Regions from separate parts of the Psychrobacillus psychrodurans genome, predicted to be linked through region 2. Evidence: predicted binding sites of a transcription regulator. Region 2 holds the regulator's gene; the other holds the start of a gene.

Region 1 (3,601 bases), 130 kb from region 2:
TTGAGGAAGAACCAGTAGAAGAAGTTGTGGAAGAGCCAGAACCACCTGCACAGCAGTTATCATTCGTAGATATACAAGGTGTAACTTCAACGTATAATTTAACCGGTGCAGAAAGTTATGCAGTAAAATTGGTCGCAGCAAATAATACGTGGTTGAATATTAGGGATGAAAATGACAAAACACTTGTGGATCAAGCGGTAAAGGCTGGAGAAACCTTTGAATTTGATGCAAGTGCATTATCAAGAATACGTATACGTCTTGGTCATGCTCCTGGAAACATTGTTACAATTAATGACGAAGTAGTTGAGTTTAAAAGTACAGAAGTTACTCAAAACGTAGTAATACAGTTCAACAAATAGTCATCTTAGTGATGGCTATTTTATTTGAAATTGAAAGGAGTTTTTTTCATGAAAATGAATATACCAAACCAAATTTCTTTGTTTCGTATATTTTTAATACCTGTTTTTATGTTTTTTATGCTTGTAGACTTCAATTGGGGAGATATTACTTTATTGGGTGCAACTATTCCTGTTGGACATCTAGTTGGTGCGATTATTTTTATAATTGCTTCGATTACAGACTTTATAGATGGGTACTACGCTAGAAAATATAACTTAGTTACGAATATGGGGAAATTTCTTGACCCTTTAGCAGACAAGTTATTAGTTTCAGCCGCTTTAATCATTTTAGTTGAGTTTGGAATGGCACCATCATGGGTAGTAATATTAATTATCAGCCGTGAGTTTGCAGTTACTGGTCTTCGATTAATATTAGCGAATGAAGGCGAGGTAGTAGCTGCCAATCAATTAGGCAAAATTAAAATGTGGACACAAATCGTTGCGATTTCCTCCCTTTTATTGGGTAATATATTCTTTGAAATGTTCCATATACCATTTGATATGATCATGCTGTATGTATGTCTATTCTTTACGGTCTGGTCTGGATGGGATTATTTTTATTTGAACCGCAAGGTGTTACTAGATTCTAAGTAGGAAGGAAGTTCTTCATGAAGGCAGAAATTATTGCAGTAGGATCAGAGTTATTACTAGGGCAGATTTCTAATACAAATGCCCGTTTTATTTCCACTCAATTAGCAGAGATTGGTCTGGACGTTTACTATCACACGGTAGTTGGAGATAATGCGAATCGGCTGTTAGAATCGATTAAAATTGCAGAAAAACGAGCAGACCTTATTATTTTCACAGGTGGATTAGGTCCGACAAAAGATGATTTGACGAAAGAAACTATTGCAAAGCATCTAGGTATGAACTTAGTGCTAGATAATCATGCAATCATGTATATTGAAGATTTCTTCAAGCGCATGGGTCGTAAAATGACGGAAAACAATAAAAAACAAGCACTTGTTTTAGAAGGATGCACCGTGCTGGAAAACAAACATGGTATGGCGCCAGGGATGTTACTTTCTACGGATAGTCATTCATATATGCTACTTCCTGGACCACCGAAAGAGATGGAGCCAATGTTCCAATTCGAAGCGAAGCCATTATTACCTCAACTCCTTTTGGATGAAAATGTTATTATGTCCCATGTTATCCGTTTCTATGGAATTGGAGAAGCTGAATTGGAAACAGAAGTGCAGGATCTCTTAGAGAACCAAACGAATCCAACACTTGCACCACTTGCATCTGATGGTGAGGTTACACTTCGTTTAACCTCAAAAAGTAATTCTGAAGAAGAAGCTTGGAAAAAGATTGAAATGTTACAAGCTGAAATCCTCAACCGTGTAGGTAAATTTGTTTATGGTTATAATAATGACTCTCTACCTTCAAAGCTGAGAGAAATCCTTATTGAAAATAGCCTTACTATTTCAGCTGCAGAGAGTATGACGGCGGGACTTTTCCAATCGGAGCTTGCTGCAGTACCGGGAATGGGAGAAGCTTTGGTGGGTGGAATGATTACCTATACAAAAGATGTGAAGATTAACCAATTAGGTGTTGATGCTGATATTATTGAGAAATACAGCGTTGTTTCTAGTCAGTGTGCTGAGCAAATGGCTCTTCGAGTAAAAGAAAAATTTCAGACGGATATCGGTGTGGGCATTACCGGGGCAGCGGGTCCTGATGGTCATGGGGGTCAACCGGCAGGTACAATTTGGATTGGAATCGCATTGGGCGATACTAAGCCAGTAACATACAAGCTTAATCTATCAGGTTTACGAAACACGAATAGAATTAGAACAGTGAAGTTTACAATCTATTATTTGATACGTTTGTTGCGGGAACTAAAATTATCAGGAATTTAATTTTGATTTATAAAAACGGCCCAAAATTTAATTTTGAGTCGTTTTTCACACTCAAAATTAAATAGTTATAAAAAATAAACGAATGAACGTTCGCTTTTTTCTTGTAAATTTCTCAAAGACCGAGTATAGTAAGAATAGAAATAAAAAACATCATCATTTCTTTTGAGGAGGAAATATAATTGGCTAACAATGATCGTAAAGCAGCTTTAGATATGGCGTTAAAACAAATAGAGAAACAATTTGGTAAAGGTTCTGTTATGAAACTAGGAGAAAAAACAAATCTAGAAATTTCTACATCTTCTAGTGGTTCATTAGCACTGGATGCTGCACTAGGAATAGGCGGATATCCAAGAGGACGTATTATTGAAATATATGGTCCTGAGAGTTCAGGTAAAACAACTGTTGCTCTTCATGCTATCGCAGAAATACAAAAAACTGGTGGTCAAGCTGCATTTATCGATGCTGAGCATGCCTTAGATCCAGTCTATGCACAAAAACTTGGTGTAAACATTGATGAATTACTGTTATCGCAACCAGACACAGGGGAGCAAGCACTTGAAATAGCAGAAGCTCTTGTACGAAGTGGAGCAATTGAGATTTTAGTAATTGACTCGGTAGCAGCATTAGTTCCAAAAGCGGAAATTGAAGGAGAGATGGGAGATTCTCATATCGGACTTCAAGCACGTTTAATGTCACAAGCATTGCGTAAGCTATCAGGTGTAATTAATAAATCGAATACGATTGCAATTTTCATTAACCAAATTCGTGAAAAAGTTGGAGTAATGTTCGGAAATCCAGAAGTTACACCAGGTGGTCGTGCGCTTAAATTCTATAGCTCTGTTCGTTTAGAAGTAAGACGTGCAGAAGCGATCAAACAAGGTACCGATATTATGGGGAACAAAACGAAGATTAAAGTAGTTAAGAACAAAGTAGCTCCACCATTTAAAACTGCAGAAGTAGACATTATGTATGGTGAAGGGATTTCACAAGAAGGAGAAGTAGTTGACATAGGATCAGAGTTTGATATTATTCAAAAAAGTGGTTCTTGGTATGCGTACAATGAAGAGCGCATAGGTCAAGGTAGAGAAAATGCAAAACAGTACCTAAAAGAAAATCCTTCTATTAAAGCTGAAATAACTGGTAAAATCCGTGAATCACTTGGAATGGCAGCGAGTTCACTAACGATTGGTGGACATGAAGTCGAAGAGGAAGAAGACGGAGAGTTCGAATTACTATTAGATGAAGAATAAAGTCCAGAAAGTCTCTCATTCATTTGAGAGACTTTTTTTGAAAGTTAAAAAACATGTAATGTGAATACTGGGTTCAGAGGTCTTTTAA
Region 2 (3,601 bases):
AAGAAATATCATTACTATCATATAATACAATTAACTTATCCAACTGAAGATGTCCAGCAAGAGAAATTGCTTCTGCAGCTACACCTTCCATTAAATCACCATCACCACATAAAGCGTAAGTGTAATGATCAATAATAGAATGGTTTTCTTTATTATAAGTAGCAGCTAAATGCGCTTCCGCCATCGCCATTCCTACCGCCATTCCAATTCCTTGACCAAGTGGACCTGTTGTTGCTTCTACTCCTGCAGTGTGACCGAACTCTGGATGTCCAGGAGTTTTAGAATCCCATTGTCTGAAGTTCTTAATCTCCTCCATTGGTAAATCATAGCCACCAAGATGAAGTAAGCTATATAAAAGCATAGAGCCATGACCTGCCGATAACACAAAGCGGTCACGGTTAAACCATGTTGGGTTACTTGGATTATGACGTAAATGTTTTGTCCATAATGTGTAAGCCATTGGCGCTGCCCCCATTGGTAAACCAGGGTGACCAGAATTTGCTTTATCGATTGCATCAATAGATAAAGTTCGAATCGTATTAATTGCTAATAAATCGGATTGTAATGACATGAATGACATCCTCTCAAACAAATTTTTTCTATATTTCTAGTTTAGACAAGAATGTCTGTATTATCAATGGTTTCTGAAATGATTAATTAATTCAGAAACTTTCCTTTCTTCGCTTCCTGAACTTTTACAGGTGTCACATCATTTCCTTCGGGGTCAATTATTTTTACACTTTCGATTGTATCTCTCATTGTGGAACGAAAAGTTTCCAAATATTCTTTGCGTAAAGAGCTTTGTTCTTTTGCTTCTTCAATAGAAAGACCCGATGTTTTAGATTTTCTAGATAACTCGCCAATTCTCGCTAATTTTTCTTTGCTTAACAATTTATTTCATCCTTTCACTTTATCTAAATATAAAGGTAAGGAAAAAACACACAGAGTGCAAGTCATTTCACTCCATGTGCTTCTATATACTCAATATAACGTCTATGTACTGTTGCTTTACTAATATTAAATCCTAAACCTTTTAAGGTCATTGAAATCTCTTCATAAGTAAGTCCTGCATTCCGAAGTCTGACTACTTCTTCTAAAGGAACATCTATTCTTTCTCTACCTTCAGGGTTCCCTTTTGTCTTTAAGTTTTTCTCTGGTCTATATCCCTCGGAGACCGCTTTCTTCATACCTCTTCTGATTTTAGCGTTGTGTAATTTCCTTTGATACTCTTCTACAAGCGCAAGTATTTCCAGTAACATAGAATCCATTTCATTTAAATTGATAACACCCTTGTCCTGTAAAGTATATATTGAGGTATTTGTTTTTTGAAGAAGATGCAGAACTGCCATTCTTCCATTTCCTCTACCAATTCGGGTTTCATCTTGAACAAATATCGCTTTAATTTCATTTTCTTTTATATAATCCAGTAAATCTAATAAGCCTTCACGTTCAATATCATATCCACTATGTTGATCTATAAATACTTTCTCTACTTCATAATTGTGTAGCGTTGCAAATTCTAATAGCTCTTCCTCCTGCCTTTGTAAAGATGTCTCTTGAGACTCTTTTTCAGTACTCACTCGACAATATATAACTGATTTCATTTAGGATCGCCCGCTATCTCCGTTTCATGATTGAAATGGTAACTTTTTTCCTCCACTGGGATTTTAAGCATCTCCCCAGCTTTAATATGTCCATCTTGTAAATTATTCATAGCTATAACCTTATTAATCCATACTTTTTTATCTTCCTTCACGCCATACTCATTTGCTAACTCCCATAAAGAATCGCCTTGCTCTATATTAATATGAAGACTCTCATCAGTTGAAAAAGAATTCGAGATTAATATAAACATTATAAAAGCAATACTACACGCTACAAATATTGTTAGAAAATAGTTTTCTTTAATCCAAGTCATAAATAATACCTCCAATAGAATGTGTGTTCGTAATGTATATTTCAATAATAATGCGAACACTTGTTTTTGTCAACAACAATTAGAACCTATGTTTGCATTAAAGTTCTTCGCCTGTTATACTATTAATAAGATAGAAAAGGATAGAGATTAATTACTCTAAAAGAGGTGAGCATATGAAAAAAGCATCTAAGAGACAGGAAGACATTCTAGCTTTTATAAAAGAAGAAGTTCGTAAAAAAGGATATCCACCATCTGTTCGAGAAATAGGAGAAGCTGTGGGCTTAGCCTCTAGCTCAACTGTACATGGACATTTAGCGAGACTGGAAAGTAAAGGCTTAATAAGAAGAGACCCGACTAAACCACGTGCCATTGAGATTCTTGATGGATTAGGTAGTATTGCTGAAAAACAAAATGTTGTGCATGTCCCACTTGTAGGTAAAGTTACCGCTGGTGTTCCCATTACCGCAATTGAAAATATAGAAGAGTTCTTCCCGCTTCCAGAAACTTTTGGTACTGCCGATGATAATTTATTTATGTTGGAGATTATGGGTGATAGTATGATTGAAGCAGGTATATTGAATGGTGACTACGTCGTTGTAAAACAACAGCAATCAGCCAATAATGGAGATATTGTCGTTGCTATGACAGAGGAAGATGAAGCAACTGTTAAACGATTCTTTAAAGAGAAGTCTTACTTCCGTTTACAGCCTGAAAACTCTTCCATGGAACCTATCATCGTAAATTCAGTTAGTATACTCGGAAAAGTAGTTGGTGTTTACCGCAATATTCAATAGATTTAACGTACTTGACAATATACTTAAATATCAGTAAGATAACGAAGAGCCGATATCATATTTCAACGAAAAGTGGACATTTTCGTTGAAATCATCGAAAAACCCCTTTACCTTTATGGTTGAGGGGTTTTATTTTGTCCGAATTTCTTTTTTTGTTAACATATTCTGTTTTCCTCTTAATGTTTTTTATTTTTTCTTTAAAGCAACTAAAGTTCTTGGCCCAACTATTCCGTCAACTGCCAAGCCGTTTTTCTTTTGAAAATCTTTAATAGCTGCAATTGTTAAAGTTCCCTCGATCCCATCAACCATTAGTTTATAACCTACTGAATTTAAAAGCTTTTGTACATCGGTTATATCTGTTTCGCTTATATAATTTAAAGGATTCACTGCATTTGGCTGCCCCGCCTCGTAAGATGGTATGTGAATTTCAAAATGCAAATGTATTCCTGTACTATTTCCTGTTGTGCCCTTTATACCAATCTGTTGGCCTTGTTTTACATTTTGTCCAATCTTTACGGTAAATGATTTTAAATGAGCATACAAGGTTTCATATTTCTTACCGTTTAAAGTATGGACAATTGTTATTGTGTTCCATAGCCACCTATAATTTTTGCTCTCGTCACTACTCCACTTGCTGATGCCTTTATAACCGGACTTCCATCACTTCCGAAATCCACTCCTTTATGCTCTTTAACTATATTATTCCTTCGAATTTCCCCAAAATGCGATGTAATTCTTCCTTCGCATGGTCTGATAAACAATGTTTTCCCCCCCTTCTAATTTAAGTAGAGATTCAATATCCCCTTACTAGTAAATGCTAAAATAAATAGTAACAAATAGTCAATTGCCATTATATTTATCAAATAAAATAATAAAATGGTTAAAAATG

The links. The regulator LexA, encoded in region 2, represses DNA repair genes until DNA is damaged. The targets are predictions, from matches to a motif close to CGAACATATGTTCG.
Region 1: the regulator LexA is predicted to act here: its motif matches at 2,343-2,356, upstream of recA (recombinase RecA).

What each region holds. Positions count from the first base shown of each region.
Region 1 is NZ_CP189791.1:1,459,799-1,463,399, forward strand. Features, by position in the region: gene ACQCPR_RS06805 (helix-turn-helix domain-containing protein) at 1-359, shown strand, start outside; gene pgsA (CDP-diacylglycerol--glycerol-3-phosphate 3-phosphatidyltransferase) at 414-992, shown strand; gene ACQCPR_RS06815 (competence/damage-inducible protein A) at 1,007-2,263, shown strand; gene recA (recombinase RecA) at 2,443-3,513, shown strand.
Region 2 is NZ_CP189791.1:1,591,061-1,594,661, reverse strand. Features, by position in the region: gene tkt (transketolase) at 1-571, opposite strand, end outside; gene ACQCPR_RS07480 (DUF896 domain-containing protein) at 658-891, opposite strand; gene ACQCPR_RS07475 (YneB family resolvase-like protein) at 954-1,604, opposite strand; gene yneA (cell division suppressor protein YneA) at 1,601-1,918, opposite strand; gene lexA (transcriptional repressor LexA) at 2,092-2,712, shown strand; gene ACQCPR_RS07460 (peptidoglycan-binding protein) at 2,899-3,255, opposite strand; gene ACQCPR_RS07455 (M23 family metallopeptidase) at 3,294-3,473, opposite strand.